One region of the Pseudomonas sp. TWI628 genome, then DNA from elsewhere that is predicted to be linked to it. Evidence: predicted binding sites of a transcription regulator. Region 1 holds the regulator's gene; the other holds the start of a gene.
The links. Region 1 encodes sigma-54, which starts transcription at its own class of promoters, with help from an activator protein. Its sites were predicted from a motif close to ANTGGCATNNANNTTGCTNT; they were not measured.

Region 1 (7,707 bases):
TTTACTTGCTCGGCAATCAGGTTGGCGACCTTTTCCAGGGCGCGCTTCTTGCTGCCGCCCGGCACGTTCACCAGGGAACGGCCGGGGGTCAGGATGGTTTCGAGTCGGATCATGGATAAGAGGGATCAGCGGGCGGCTGCACCTTGCAGCAGGCTTTGCTGTTTTTCCTTGTGTTTTTTCAGTTGGCGGTCGAGCTTGTCGGCCAAGGCGTCGATCGCTGCATACATGTCTTCGTGTTCGGCGTTGGCAACCACTTCACCGCCGGGAATCTGCAGGGTCGCCTCGACCTTCTGCTGCAGCTTCTCGACTTTCATGATGACCTGCACGTTGGTGATCTTGTCGAAGTGACTTTCCACGCGAGCGAGCTTTTCAAGCACATAATCGCGCAGTGGCTGGGTGACTTCTACATGCTGTCCACTGATATTGACTTGCATACAGCTTCTCCTTTGTTGCCCGTGCATAAAGAGGCAGGTATTGCACCTGCCCCACAAACGCTGTGGCACATCCAGGGGCTACATCAGTCGCTTGCGCTCGCTCGACGGTGCGATGCCGAGGGACTCGCGGTACTTGGCGACGGTGCGACGGGCTACCTGGATGCCTTGTGCCTCCAGTAAACCAGCGATCTTGCTGTCACTCAATGGCTTTTTCTGATTTTCCGCCGCAACCAGTTTCTTGATGATCGCGCGGATTGCCGTAGACGAGCATTCTCCGCCTTCGGCGGTGCTGACGTGGCTGGAGAAAAAGTATTTCAGTTCGTAGATGCCACGCGGGGTGTGCATGTATTTCTGCGTGGTTACCCGCGAAATGGTCGACTCATGCATGCCCACCGCTTCGGCGATGTCATGCAGGACCAGCGGCTTCATCGCTTCATCGCCGTGGTCGAGGAAGCCGCGCTGGTGTTCGACGATTTGCGTGGCGACCTTCATCAGCGTTTCGTTGCGGCTTTGCAGGCTCTTGATGAACCAGCGCGCCTCTTGCAACTGGTTGCGCATGAAGGTGTTGTCGGCGCTGGTATCGGCGCGGCGGACGAAGCCGGCGTACTGCGGGTTGACCCGCAGGCGCGGGATCGCTTCCTGGTTCAGCTCGACCAGCCAGCGGTCGCTGTCCTTGCGCACGATCACGTCAGGCACCACGTATTCCGGTTCGCTCGACTCGATCTGCGAACCGGGCCGCGGGTTGAGGCTCTGCACCAGTTCGATCACCTGGCGCAGTTCGTCTTCCTTGAGCTTCATGCGGCGCATCAGCTGGCTGTAATCGCGGCTGCCGAGCAGGTCGATGAAGTCGGTGACCAGGCGCTGGGCCTCGCTCATCCAGGGCGTGCTGGCGGGCAGCTGGCGCAATTGCAGCAGCAGGCACTCGCCGAGGGTGCGTGCGCCGACGCCGGCCGGTTCGAACTGCTGGATGCGGTGCAGCACCGCCTCGACCTCGTCGAGCTCGATGTCCAGCTCCGGGTCGAAGCCTGCGCAGATTTCTTCGAGGGTATCTTCCAGGTAGCCCTGGCCGTTGATGCTGTCGATCAGGGTGACGGCGATCAGGCGGTCGGTGTCGGACATCGGTGCCAGGTTCAGCTGCCACAGCAGGTGGCTCTGCAGGCTTTCGCCAGCCGATGTGCGGGTGGTGAAGTCCCACTCGTCGTCATCGTTGCTCGGCAGGCTGCTGGCGCTAGTCTGGTAGATGTCTTCCCAGGCGGTGTCGACCGGAAGCTCGTTGGGGATTCGCTCGTTCCACTCACCGTCTTCCAGGGTTTCGGCACTGGAGGTGCTTTCCTGGAAGCTGTTGTCCTGGGCTTCGGCGGCCGGCTTGTTCTCGGCGTTGTCCGCCATCGGGTCGCTGTTGTCGAAGTCGTCGCCGTCTTCCTGACGTTCGAGCATCGGATTGGACTCCAGCGCTTCCTGGATTTCCTGCTGGAGGTCCAGGGTGGAGAGCTGAAGTAGGCGGATGGCCTGTTGCAACTGCGGGGTCATCGTCAGTTGCTGGCCCATTTTTAGGACGAGCGATGGTTTCATGGCTGGGGCTTAATACCTTGTTCGCCGGCGCGCATGCGCCATCCACTACACGAGGGCGCCAAAGCGCCAAATTCAAGCAAGTTTTATGCCTCAAATTGTAGCGTTTGCCTAGAGCGCTGTAACAACTTAAGCCCCTACAGGGCATTAATGCCAGTGCTCCAGGCAGGACCTGAGGGTCAGAGTCGGAACTCGTGGCCCAGGTAGACTTCCTTGACCAGGTCGTTGGCCAGGATGGTCTCGGCGTCCCCTTCGGCGATCAGTCGACCGTCGTTGACGATGTAGGCGGTCTCGCAGATATCCAGGGTTTCACGGACGTTGTGGTCGGTGATCAGTACACCGATACCCTTGGCCTTGAGGTGATGGATGATCTGCTTGATGTCGCCCACGGAAATCGGGTCGACACCGGCAAAAGGTTCGTCCAGCAGGATGAACTTCGGTGCGGTAGCCAGGGCGCGGGCAATTTCGACACGGCGGCGTTCACCACCGGAGAGGCTCATGCCGAGGTTGTCGCGGATGTGGCTGATGTGGAACTCCTGCAGCAGGCTTTCCAGCTCTTTGCGCCGGCCTTCGCGGTCGATGTCCTTGCGGGTCTCGAGAATGGCCATGATGTTGTCGGCCACCGACAGCTTGCGGAAGATCGAAGCTTCCTGCGGCAGGTAGCCGATGCCGGCGCGGGCGCGGCCATGCATGGGCTGGTGACTGACATCGAGGTTGTCGATCAGTACGCGCCCCTGGTCGGCCTGGACCAGCCCCACGATCATGTAGAAGCAGGTGGTCTTGCCGGCGCCGTTGGGGCCGAGCAGGCCGACGATCTGCCCGCTGTCGATCGACAGGCTGACATCACGCACGACTTGCCGCCCCTTGTAGCTCTTGGCCAGGTGCTGGGCTTTGAGGGTTGCCATTTACTCGGCCTTCTTCTTCGGCTGGATCACCATGTCGATGCGCTGACGTGGTTGAGTCACGTTGCCACCACGACCGGCGGTCGCAACCTGGGTCTTGGTGTTGTAGATGATCTTCTCGCCTTCGGTGGTGTTGCCTTCGTTCTCGACCTTGGCGCGGTCGGTGAGGATCACCGTATCTTTCTGCGCCTGGTACTGGATGGTCACCGCCCAGCCTTTCATCTTCTCTGGCTTGGCCGCGCTCTGCTGCTGCTCGAAGTAGGCCAGGTTGCCCACCGAGGTCACCACGTCGATGTCGCCATTGGCGGCACGGGTCATGGTCACGGTGTTGCCTTTGATCATCATCGAGCCCTGGGTGATGATCACATCGCCGGTATAGGTGGCCACGCCTTGCTTGTCGTCCAGGTGCGCGTTGTCGGCCTGGATGCGGATAGGCTGGTCACGGTCGGTCGGCAGGGCGAAGGCGCTCGCGCTTCCCAGTGCTGCGCTCAGGCTGAGCAAAAGGGGGAGGGTTTTAACGAGCCTCATACTGTCCTCTTACGTTAGAGAGCAAGTCCATCTTGCCTTCTTTCAAATACGCTTTCATTCCTTTGCCCGTAGTTGTGCCACCGGCGCCGTCGATTCTAACGGCTTGCTCGGTCTGCGCATATTGCTTCTGCGGGAATACGGTCATGCGGGAGCTGGTAACCACGAGTTCACGCTGTTTTTCGTCGATGCGTTGCACGCGGACATTCTCGATCAGCTCGACCTCGGTGCCATCCGGGTTGACCTCGGCACGTGCACTCTGCACGTGCCAAGGGTACTCGGTGCCCCGGTACATGTGCAGGTCGGGTGTGGTCAGCAGGGTGACTTCGCTGGCCCTGAGGTGCTCGACCTTGTCGGCGGTCATCTCGTATTGCAGCTTGCCGTCGGGCATGAACTGCACGCTGTGCGCGTTGATCGCGTAGTAATCGATGGCACTTTCGTCAACCTGGGCCACTGGCTTTTCGAGGAAGCTCTCGGGGCTGACATTCCAGTAGCCGATTGCCGCCAGCAGGGCGGTAATCACCGCGAGCAGCGCAATATTGCGGGCTTTCTTGCTGAACATGGGCAGCCTTAAAGGTAGTTGGCGTTGGCAGCGTCCAGGGTGCCCTGGGCCTGCATGATCAGTTCGCAGAACTCGCGTGCAGCACCTTCGCCGCCGCGTGCCTGGGTTACGCCGTGGGCGTGCTGGCGAACGAACGGCGCGGCGTTGGCCACGGCCATGCCCAGGCCTACCCGGCGGATCACCGGCAGGTCGGGCAGGTCGTCGCCCAGATAGGCGACCTGTTCATAGCTTAGGCCCAGTTCGGCGAGCAGGCCGTCGAGCACGACCAATTTGTCTTCGCGGCCCTGGTAAAGGTGAGGGATGCCGAGGTTCTTCGCCCGGCGCTCCACCACTGGGGTCTTGCGTCCGCTGATGATCGCCGTGGTTACGCCTGCGGCCATGAGCATCTTGATGCCCTGGCCATCAAGGGTGTTGAAGGTCTTGAATTCGCTGCCATCTTCGAGGAAGTACAGGCGGCCATCGGTCAGCACGCCGTCAACGTCGAAAACGGCGAGCTTGATCGCCTTGCCGCGTTGCATGAGATCTTGGGTCATCGGTTCGTTCTCCTTTACATCACGCCGGCGCGCAGCAGGTCGTGCATGTTCAGGGCGCCGGTCGGGCGGTCGTCCTTGTCCACGACCACCAGGGCGCTGATCTTGTGGTCTTCCATGATCTTCAGGGCCTCGGCGGCAAGCATCTCGGCGCGAGCCGTCTTGCCATGTACGGTCATCACCTGATCGATCAGTGTGGAGTGCACGTCGATGTTACGGTCCAGGCTGCGGCGCAGGTCGCCGTCGGTGAAGATCCCGGCCAGCTTGCCATCGCTGCCCACGATCACGGTCATGCCCAAACCTTTGCGGGACATTTCAAGGAGCGCGTCCTTGAGCAGTGTGCCGAGCTGTACCTGGGGCAATTCGTCACCGGCGTGCATGACATGCTCGACCTTGAGCAGCAGGCGGCGGCCCAGGGCACCGCCAGGGTGCGAGAAGGCGAAGTCCTCGGCAGTGAAGCCACGGGCTTCGAGCAGGGCAATGGCCAGCGCGTCGCCCAGCACCAGTGCCGCAGTGGTGGAGGAGGTCGGGGCCAGGTTCAGCGGGCAGGCTTCCTGGGTGACGCTGGCGTCGAGATTGACTTCGGCGGCCTGGGCCAGGGGCGAGTCCGGGTTGCCGGTCAGGCTGATCATCTGGATCCCCAGGCGCTTGATCAGCGGCAGCAGGGTAACGATCTCGGCGGTGCTGCCGGAATTGGACAGGGCCAGGATGACATCGTCGCGGGTGATCATGCCCATGTCGCCATGGCTGGCTTCGGCTGGATGCACGAAGAACGCTGGCGTGCCGGTGCTGGCCAGGGTGGCGGCAATCTTGTTGCCGATATGCCCCGATTTGCCCATGCCGACCACCACGACCCGGCCCTTGCTCGCCAGGATCAGCTCGCAAGCCTTGACGAAATTGGCGTCGATGCGGGCCACCAGGCCTTCAACGGCCTCGAGTTCCAGGCGCAGGGTGCGCTGGGCGGAGTGGATCAGCTCGCTGGATTGGCTCATGTCGAAAAGCAATGCCTGATTAAAAGGCGGCGATTATAGCCGCAATACAAGAAAGCCTCATCCTTTCGATTGCCCTCTTGAAAGACATCAATGCCTGTCATTGGCCTGAACGACCTGTTCCATGCCCTTGGGGGCGTGAGGTCAGCAGTGCTATAGTTCGCCGCTATTCGGCCTGCCAAGGGCGCGTGTGCCTTCACGATGAGGGCCAGCGTCCATTAGTGCGAGGCTGCATTAGCAAGGAGTCTAGATGAGTGTGGATAGCGCCTACGCGGTCGAGTTGAAGGGAGTCACCTTCAAGCGCGGTTCGCGCAGCATTTTCAGCAATGTCGACATCCGTATCCCACGTGGCAAGGTCACCGGGATCATGGGACCGTCGGGTTGCGGCAAGACCACGCTGCTGCGCCTGATGGGCGCGCAGCTTCGGCCGTCGAGCGGTGAAGTGTGGGTGGCCGGGCAGAACCTGCCGAGCCTCTCGCGCAGCGACCTGTTCGACGCACGCAAGCAGATGGGCGTACTGTTCCAGAGCGGTGCGCTGTTCACCGATCTCGATGTGTTCGAGAACGTCGCTTTTCCGTTGCGCGTGCATACCCAGCTTTCGGACGAAATGATCCGTGACATCGTGTTGATGAAACTGCAGGCTGTCGGCCTGCGCGGTGCCATCGACCTGATGCCGGACGAGCTGTCCGGCGGCATGAAGCGCCGGGTGGCGCTGGCCCGGGCGATTGCCCTGGACCCGCAGATCCTGATGTACGACGAACCGTTCGTCGGCCAGGACCCGATTGCCATGGGTGTGCTCGTGCGCTTGATCCGTCTGCTCAACGATGCGCTGGGCATCACCAGCATCGTGGTTTCCCACGACCTCGCCGAAACCGCGAGTATCGCCGATTACATCTATGTGGTTGGTGATGGCCAGGTGCTGGGCCAGGGTACCCCCGACGAGCTGATGGGCTCGGACAATCCGCGCATCCGCCAGTTCATGAAAGGCGACCCGGACGGCCCGGTGCCATTCCACTTTCCCGCGCCTGATTACCGCGCCGATCTGCTGGGGGCGCGGTGATGCGCAGAAAATCCTTACTCGAACGTATCCGCCTGCTCGGGCGCTCGGCGATCGACGTGCTGGCCGTGCTCGGGCGCTCGTGCCTGTTCCTGTTCCATGCGCTGGTCGGCCGTGGCGGCATCGGCGGCGGTTTCCAGTTGCTGACCAAGCAGCTGTACTCGGTGGGTGTGCTGTCGCTGGCGATCATTGTCGTTTCCGGCGTGTTCATCGGCATGGTGCTTGCCCTGCAGGGCTACAGCATCCTGACCAAGTACGGTTCCGAGCAGGCGGTCGGGCAAATGGTCGCCCTGACCCTGCTGCGTGAGCTCGGCCCGGTGGTCACCGCGCTGCTGTTCGCCGGCCGCGCCGGTTCTGCGCTGACCGCCGAAATCGGCAACATGAAGTCCACCGAGCAGCTGTCGAGCCTGGAAATGATCGGCGTCGACCCGCTCAAGTACATTGTCGCGCCACGCTTGTGGGCCGGTTTCATCTCGCTGCCGCTGCTGGCGCTGATCTTCAGCGTGGTCGGCATCTGGGGCGGTTCGTGGGTCGCAGTCGACTGGCTGGGCGTTTACGAAGGCTCGTTCTGGGGCAACATGCAGAACAGCGTTTCCTTTACTGACGACGTGCTCAACGGGCTGATCAAGAGCCTGGTGTTTGCCTTCGTCACGACCTGGATTGCCGTATTCCAGGGCTACGACTGCGAACCCACCTCAGAGGGGATCAGCCGTGCCACCACCAAGACCGTGGTCTATGCCTCGTTGGCAGTGCTGGGTCTGGACTTTATTTTGACCGCCTTGATGTTTGGAGATTTCTGATGCAAAACCGCACCCTGGAAATCGGTGTCGGCCTGTTCCTCCTGGCCGGGATCCTGGCACTGCTGCTGCTGGCCCTGCGTGTCAGCGGGCTGTCGGCCAGCCCGAGCAGCGATACCTATAAAGTTTATGCGTACTTCGACAATATCGCCGGTTTGACGGTCAGAGCTAAAGTGACTATGGCCGGTGTAACGATCGGCAAGGTCTCCGCCATCGATCTGGACCGTGATTCCTACACCGGTCGGGTGACGCTGCAACTGGACAAGTCGGTCAACAACCTGCCGACCGACTCCACTGCTTCGATCCTGACCGCCGGCTTGCTTGGCGAGAAGTACATCGGTA
Region 2 (7,707 bases), on a different contig from region 1:
GCTAAAGGTCAGCGCCTGATTCGGCACATCACTGACCATCACCACCGCGATGCGTGCCTTGAGGGCAACCTCACGCAAAACTTCGCGGGTATAGCTCGGGGGCTGCGCAGCACCAAAGCGCACGCCGTTGTTCACGACGAGCAACGCCTTGCCGGGCACAGCATGGCGCGGCACGTACAACTCGACATCGTGCTTCCATTCGCGTGGCTCAGTGACCGGGGCCGGCGCCCATTGCTGTGAGGTCATGTGAAACGCCAGGAACCTGTAGTCAGGCGATGACGTCTGTTCGAACAGTTGGGCATCCAGTGGCGCCTGTCGAACATTGCCGATGTAGCACCTGACCACTTCCTGCGGGCGCAGGCCGGCGCAGTCCTGCTGGCCGCTGGCATGGAAGCTGGCGATCAGACAGGCACTCGCGAATACCAAGCGAACATTCATGAAGCCTTCTTCCTTGAAAATAAAGCTCATCAGCCTAGACAACACCTCGACAGGCCGCCAGCGGATGCCGCACAAACAAAAACGCCCCCGGCCTTTCGACCGGGGGCGTTTTCATTCAGCCTGAACTAACTTAGCTGTTCTTGGCTTTTTTGGCAGCGCGGGTACGCTCGCTTTCGTCCAGGATCTTCTTGCGAAGACGGATGGACTTCGGCGTTACTTCGCACAGCTCGTCTTCCTGGATGTATTCCAGAGCCTGTTCCAGGGTGAAGCGAACTGGCGGAACCAGGGCGATGACTTCGTCTTTACCCGAAGCACGCATGTTGTCGAGCTTCTTGCCCTTGGTAGGGTTGACGCCCAGGTCGTTGTCGCGGCTGTTCTGGCCGATGATCTGACCGTTGTAGATCTCTTGACCGTGCTCGACGAACAGCTTGCCGCGCGCCTGCAGGGTTTCCAGCGAGTAGGTCAGCGCCTTGCCGGTTTCGACCGAAACCAGTACGCCGTTCTGACGGCCGGACATGTGGCCGGACTTCACGGTGTCGTAGCGATCGAAGATCGAAGTCAGGATGCCTGCACCGTTGGTCAGGGTCAGGAACTGGTTACGGAAACCGATCAGACCACGAGCCGGGATGTTGTATTCCAGGCGTACACGGCCCTTGCCATCCGGAACCATGTTGGTCAGGTCGCCTTTACGCAGGCCCATCTCTTCCATGACCTTGCCCTGGGATTCTTCAGGGATGTCGATGGTAACGTTTTCGAACGGTTCCTGCTTCACGCCGTCGACTTCACGGATGATCACTTCCGGACGGCCCAGGGCCAGTTCGAAGCCTTCGCGACGCATGGTTTCGATCAGTACCGAGAGGTGCAGCTCGCCACGGCCCGACACCTTGAACTTGTCTGGGGAGTCGGTTTCTTCAACGCGCAGGGCAACGTTGTACAGCAGCTCCTTGTCCAGACGGTCCTTGATGTTACGGCTGGTGACGAACTTGCCTTCCTTGCCGCAGAACGGCGAGTCGTTGACCTGGAAGGTCATCGAAACGGTAGGCTCGTCAACGGTCAGCGGCTTCATCGCCTCGACAGCAGTCGGGTCGCACAGGGTGTCGGAGATGAACAGCTCGTCGAAACCGCTGATGCAGACGATGTCGCCAGCCTGGGCTTCTTCGACGTCGACGCGGTGCAGGCCGTGGTGGCCCATCAGCTTGAGGATACGGCCGTTACGCTTCTTGCCGTCAGCGTCGATGGCGACAACCGGGGTGTTCGGCTTGATGCGACCACGGGCAATACGGCCAACACCGATCACGCCCAGGAAGCTGTTGTAGTCCAGTGCGGAGATCTGCATCTGGAACGGGCCGTCACGGTCAACAGCTGGCGCTGGAACGTGGTCGATGACAGCCTGGTACAGGGCAGTCATGTCGTCGCCCATGGCGGTGTGGTCCAGACCGGCGATGCCGTTCAGGGCCGAGGCGTAGACGACTTTGAAGTCCAGCTGCTCGTCGGTGGCACCGAGGTTGTCGAACAGGTCGAAGATCTGGTCCAGAACCCAGTCAGGACGCGCGCCCGGGCGGTCAACCTTGTTGATCACGACGATCGGCTTCAGGCCGGCTTCGAAGGCCTTCTTGGTCACGAAGCGGGTTTGCGGCATCGGGCCGTCCTGGGCGTCGACCAGCAGCAGCACGGAGTCGACCATCGACATTACACGCTCAACCTCGCCACCGAAGTCGGCGTGGCCGGGGGTGTCGACGATGTTGATGTGGTAGCCGTTCCAGTTGATGGCGGTGTTTTTCGCCAGAATGGTAATACCGCGCTCTTTTTCCTGGTCGTTGGAGTCCATGACGCGCTCGTCGTTGAGCTCGTTACGCTCCAGGGTGCCGGACTGACGCAGGAGTTTGTCGACCAGGGTGGTTTTACCATGGTCAACGTGGGCGATGATGGCGATGTTACGCAGATTTTCGATCACAACTGTATCTCGATCAGAGGATTCGGTTGCCGCCAGTGTAGGCGGCGAATATGTACGGTTTGAGGCTCAGCGGGCCCGATGGTCGGGAGGGCGATGGCGGATGCTGCCGCCATACAGCCCTGGCGTCTTATGTCGGACGATAAACACGCACATTGGCATGTCCCTCACTGAGCAGGTGGTGTGCGTGCAAACGGCTCATCACACCTTTGTCGCAATACAGCAAGTACTGGCGCGTAGGGTCCAGGTGCTTGAACTTGCTGTTGATCGCATAGAACGGCATGGCCTGGACTTCGATACCTTCGAGCACCAGAGGTTCGTCTTCCTGGGCATCGGGGTGACGAATGTCGATGACGATCTGGCCCGGCAGTGCCTCGGCCACTTCCTCGACTTCGATGTCCTTGCCCAGCTCATCGATCACATGGTCGATGGAGATGAACTTGGCACGCTCCAGGGCACGTTCCAGTACGGCCATGTCGAACTGCTTTTCTTCGTGCTCCATGCGGTGACGCTTGGCATGGGTGGTCGGGTTCACCGAGATCACGCCGCAGTATTCCGGCATGTGCTTGGCGAAGTCGGCGGTGCCGATTTCGGTCGCCTGGTCGATGATGTCCTGCTTGTGGCTGGCCAGCAACGGGCGCAGCACCAGCTTGTCGGTGGCCGAGTCGATGATCGACAGGTTCGGCAGGGTCTGGCTGGAGACCTGGGAAATCGCCTCGCCGGTGACCAGCGCGTCGATCTGCAGGCGCTCGGCCATGTGCGCGGCACCGCGCAACATCATGCGCTTGAGGGTCACGCCCATGTAGCTGTTGTCGACCTTGTTGAGGATCTCGCCGACCACTTCTTCGAACGGCACGCTGATGAACAGCACGCGCTGGCTGCTGCCGTACTTTTTCCACAGGTAGTGGGCGACTTCCATCACGCCCAGCTCGTGGGCACGGCCGCCGAGGTTGAAGAAGCAGAAGTGGGTCATCAGGCCGCGGCGCATCATCTGGTAGGCCGCCACGGTGGAATCGAAACCACCGGACATCAGCACCAGGGTCTGCTCCAGGGCGCCCAACGGGTAGCCGCCGATGCCGTTGTGCTGGTTGTGGATCACATACAGGCGCTGGTCGCGGATTTCCATGCGCACCACGACTTCCGGCGTCTTCAGGTCGATGCCGGCGGCGCCGCACTGCTGGCGCAGCTGGCTGCCGACGTAGCGGTCGACGTCCATCGAGGTGAAGTCGTGGTGGCCGCCGCGTTTGCAGCGCACCGAGAAGCGCTTGCCGGCCAGCAGGTGGCCGAAGTGGTGCTTGCACTTGGCGACGATGTCGTCGAAGTCACCCAGCGGGTACTCATCGACCTGCAGGAAGTGGGTGATGCCCGGGGTGCAGGTGAGGCGCTCGATCATCTCGCGCTGGACCTTCTCGTCTTCGACGCGGGTAACCACCTCGAGATTGTCCCAGACACCATCGACCGCGAGCTCTGGATCAAGATCCTTGAGCACGTTGCGGATGTTCTTGCCGAGCTGGCGGATGAAGCGCTTGCGCACCGGCCGGCTCTTGATGGTGATTTCTGGGAAGACTTTGACGATAAGTTTCATTGGGTTAACAGCGCGCGCAGGGCCTGCCGAAAATGAGGGGCGCGAATTATAGCGGAAATTGCTCAGGATTTGACCAACTTTTGATCAGAAGCTTTGAGATAAATGTGGGAGACAGAATTTGCAGTGCCTGTGCCGGCCTCATCGCGGATAAATCCGCTCCTAATCAGGTGAGCGGTCATTGTAGGAGCGGATTTATCCGCGATGAGGCCCTCAAAACAAGCACACCTTTCATGCCATGCACTCATTTGGTGCTCTACACTGGATTTCTGCCTCCTAAGGGTGCACTTTTACCCGCCGTCAGCCCGGCAAATGCCCGCAAACGCCCCTTTTTATCCCGCCCTCGCCATTTTCGGGCACTGGCATGCAATTTGCTCCCTTGTGAGGCAGGTACGCTTGGCCGACTATCCGCGCCCGGCAACACCCTTTTTCCAGAGCAGCGGCCCACCGCGCTCTAGACCCTCCGGAGGACAACATGTCGAAGTCGGTTCAACTCATCAAAGATCATGACGTCAAGTGGATTGATCTGCGTTTCACGGACACCAAGGGCGTACAGCATCACGTGACCATGCCGGCGCGTGATGGCCTGGACGAAGACTTCTTCGAAGTCGGCAAGATGTTCGACGGCTCCTCCATCGCTGGCTGGAAAGGCATCGAAGCTTCCGACATGATCCTGATGCCGGTCGACGAGACCGCCGTTCTGGACCCGTTCACCGAAGAACCGACCCTGATCATCACCTGCGACATCGTCGACCCATCGAGCATGCAGGGCTATGATCGCGACCCACGTGCGATCGCCAAGCGCGCCGAAGAGTACCTGAAGAGCACCGGCATCGGTGACACCGTCTTCGCTGGCCCAGAGCCAGAGTTCTTCATCTTCGACGAAGTGAAGTTCAAGTCGGACATCTCCGGCTCGATGTTCAAGATCTTCTCCGAGCAAGGCTCGTGGATGTCCGACGCAGACGTGGAAGGCGGCAACAAAGGCCACCGTCCAGGCGTGAAAGGCGGCTACTTCCCGGTTCCGCCGTTCGACCACGACCACGAAATCCGTACCGCCATGTGCAACGCTCTGGAAGAAATGGGCCAGACCGTTGAAGTTCACCACCACGAAGTGGCGACTGCCGGCCAGAACGAAATCGGCGTCAAGTTCAACACCCTGGTGAAGAAGGCTGACGAAGTACAAGCCCTGAAATACGTCGTGCACAACGTTGCCGACGCTTACGGCCGTACCGCCACCTTCATGCCGAAGCCACTGTACGGCGACAACGGCTCGGGCATGCACGTGCATATGTCGATCTGGAAAGACGGCAAGAACACCTTCTCCGGTGAAGGCTATGCCGGCCTGTCCGACACCGCCCTGTACTTCATCGGCGGTATCATCAAGCACGGTAAGGCCCTGAACGGCTTCACCAACCCGTCGACCAACTCGTACAAGCGTCTGGTCCCAGGCTTCGAAGCGCCGGTAATGCTGGCCTACTCGGCTCGCAACCGTTCCGCCTCGATCCGTATTCCTTACGTCGGCAGCCCGAAAGCCCGCCGTATCGAAGCACGCTTCCCGGACCCATCGGCCAACCCATACCTGGCCTTCGCAGCCCTGCTGATGGCTGGCCTGGACGGCATCCAGAACAAGATCCACCCAGGCGATGCTGCCGACAAGAACCTGTACGACCTGCCGCCAGAAGAAGCCAAGGACATCCCGCAAGTTTGCGGCAGCCTGAAAGAAGCTCTGGAAGAGCTGGATAAAGGCCGTGCGTTCCTGACCAAGGGCGGCGTGTTCTCCGACGACTTCATCGATGCCTTCATCGAGCTGAAGAGCGAAGAAGAAATCAAGGTCCGCACCTTCGTGCACCCGCTGGAATACGAGCTGTACTACAGCTGCTGATCTGATTGGCGCCTTGCGCCGATGACCTGATCAAAAGGGCCTCCTTCGGGAGGCCCTTTTTCGTACAAGCAATACAGATCCAGCTGACAGACTCACTCATCACCATTGCGCAGGGTGGACGATTCATTCATCCACTGGTGCTTTTTTCATGCGCATCCTCGCAATACTGACCTCTGCGCTGCTGATCAGCGGCTGCGCCAACCTCGATGCCGAACCGGCAACGCTCACATCCAACGTCTTGCTCCGTGCCTCCAATGGTTGGGACGGCACGCCCTACATGCGCTATCCCGACGGCCAACCTGAACTGTCGCTGCTGAGGATTCAGATCCCAGCCGCCACCTCACTCGAGTGGCACTGCCACCTGGCGCCGAACATGGGTTACCTGGTCAAAGGCGAAATCGAAGTAGAAACCCTCGACGGCAAGCGCACCCGAGTACGTGCGGGTGAACCGCTGGCGGAAATCGTCAATCGCGTCCACCGCGGTCATACCTCTGAGCAACCCGCCGAACTGCTGGTGTTCTACGCGGGCGCAGCAGGCATTGCTCCCGCCACCCCCGCCAGTGAGTGCCCAACGGGAAGCGTAGTCCAGTGACATGAAACTGTGCCGTCGAGGATGCCTTCATCGAGCTGAAGAGCGAAGAAGAAATCAAGGTCCGCGCCTTCGTGCACCCGCTGGAATACGAGCTGTACTACAGCTGTTTTACGCCAATCGCTTTCAGATGCTTCCTACAAGCAAGACTCTCCTGACTGCGCACAATCAAGTCTCTGACAATAAGGAGATTGCCATGCGCCCCCTGCCCTTCGTGCTGTGCTTCGTCATTACGCTTCTCGGCTGCAGCTCCCCCTCACAACCTGAACTCAAGCCTTTGCTCGCGGCAATCGGGCAGCGCCTGGACCTGGCCTACGCAGTAGCCGTGCACAAATGGGACAATGGCGTACCCGTCGAGGCCCCGATGCGAGAACAAGAGGTTCTGCAGCAGGTTCAAGCTGCAGCGCATGACTACGACTTGTCTCCCGAACGGGCAGCGGCCTTTTTCGCCGACCAGATCGAAGCCAACAAGATGGTCCAGTACGGCCTGATCGACCGCTGGACTGCACTGGGGAAGCGGCCCCCACAGCAAGCTCGGAACCTCGCCGATGAACTGCGCCCGCGCCTGGACATGCTGCAGGCGACATTGCTGTTCGAACTGGGCAACTTGGACCGCAAGCCACTGAACGACTGCCCTCGCCAACTGACAGACGCCCTGGCCGGGCACACCAGCGAGCCGCTCCGACACATGGCTCTGGTCCGCGCAACAGCACAATTGTGCGTAGAACGCTGACCTCAGCAATGCTCTATATTGGTGCATAAGCACGCCAAGGGCTTCAATCTGTAACCCAAAACAGGTCACGTGGAACGATAAATCAGGGCAATCTGTTCCGAATAAGCGCAATTCCAGGTCTTTATCAGGCAATTCCGCTTCTTTTCGGAGCCTTGGTTTGTTTCTTGCATTTTCCTGTGCAGAGACTGGCATCCGCGGATCCACCGCCTGCCCGGCCATGGCCGTGCCCTGCCTGACAAGCGCCAAAAGAGGTCAACGACGCCTTATGACCATCAGCGATGCACAGCACCGTCTGCTTCTGGACAACCTGACCACCGCCACGCTCCTGCTCAACAGCGAGCTGCGCCTGGAGTACATGAACCCGGCTGCGGAAATGCTCCTGGCGGTCAGTGGCCAGCGCAGCCACGGGCAGTTCATCAGTGAACTGTTCACCGAATCGACCGAGGCGCTCAATTCGCTGCGCCAGGCCGTGGAACAGGCGCACCCGTTCACCAAGCGCGAAGCGCAACTGACCTCGCTGACCGGGCAGGCC

Region 2: the regulator sigma-54 is predicted to act here: its motif matches at 4,330-4,349, upstream of glnA (type I glutamate--ammonia ligase).

What each region holds. Positions count from the first base shown of each region.
Region 1 is NZ_JBDJMM010000014.1:126,788-134,494, forward strand. It holds gene ptsN (PTS IIA-like nitrogen regulatory protein PtsN) at 1-113, opposite strand, end outside; gene raiA (ribosome-associated translation inhibitor RaiA) at 126-434, opposite strand; gene ABE528_RS13045 (RNA polymerase factor sigma-54) at 513-2,006, opposite strand; gene lptB (LPS export ABC transporter ATP-binding protein) at 2,183-2,908, opposite strand; gene lptA (lipopolysaccharide transport periplasmic protein LptA) at 2,909-3,433, opposite strand; gene lptC (LPS export ABC transporter periplasmic protein LptC) at 3,420-3,992, opposite strand; gene ABE528_RS13065 (HAD family hydrolase) at 4,001-4,525, opposite strand; gene ABE528_RS13070 (KpsF/GutQ family sugar-phosphate isomerase) at 4,540-5,514, opposite strand; gene ABE528_RS13075 (ATP-binding cassette domain-containing protein) at 5,762-6,571, shown strand; gene mlaE (lipid asymmetry maintenance ABC transporter permease subunit MlaE) at 6,571-7,368, shown strand; gene mlaD (outer membrane lipid asymmetry maintenance protein MlaD) at 7,368-7,707, shown strand, end outside.
Region 2 is NZ_JBDJMM010000037.1:22,974-30,680, reverse strand. It holds gene ABE528_RS24115 (PhoPQ-activated protein PqaA family protein) at 1-438, opposite strand, end outside; gene typA (translational GTPase TypA) at 569-2,392, opposite strand; gene thiI (tRNA uracil 4-sulfurtransferase ThiI) at 2,520-3,974, opposite strand; gene glnA (type I glutamate--ammonia ligase) at 4,447-5,853, shown strand; gene ABE528_RS24095 (cupin domain-containing protein) at 6,002-6,445, shown strand; gene aroQ (gamma subclass chorismate mutase AroQ) at 6,639-7,175, shown strand; gene glnL (nitrogen regulation protein NR(II)) at 7,441-7,707, shown strand, end outside.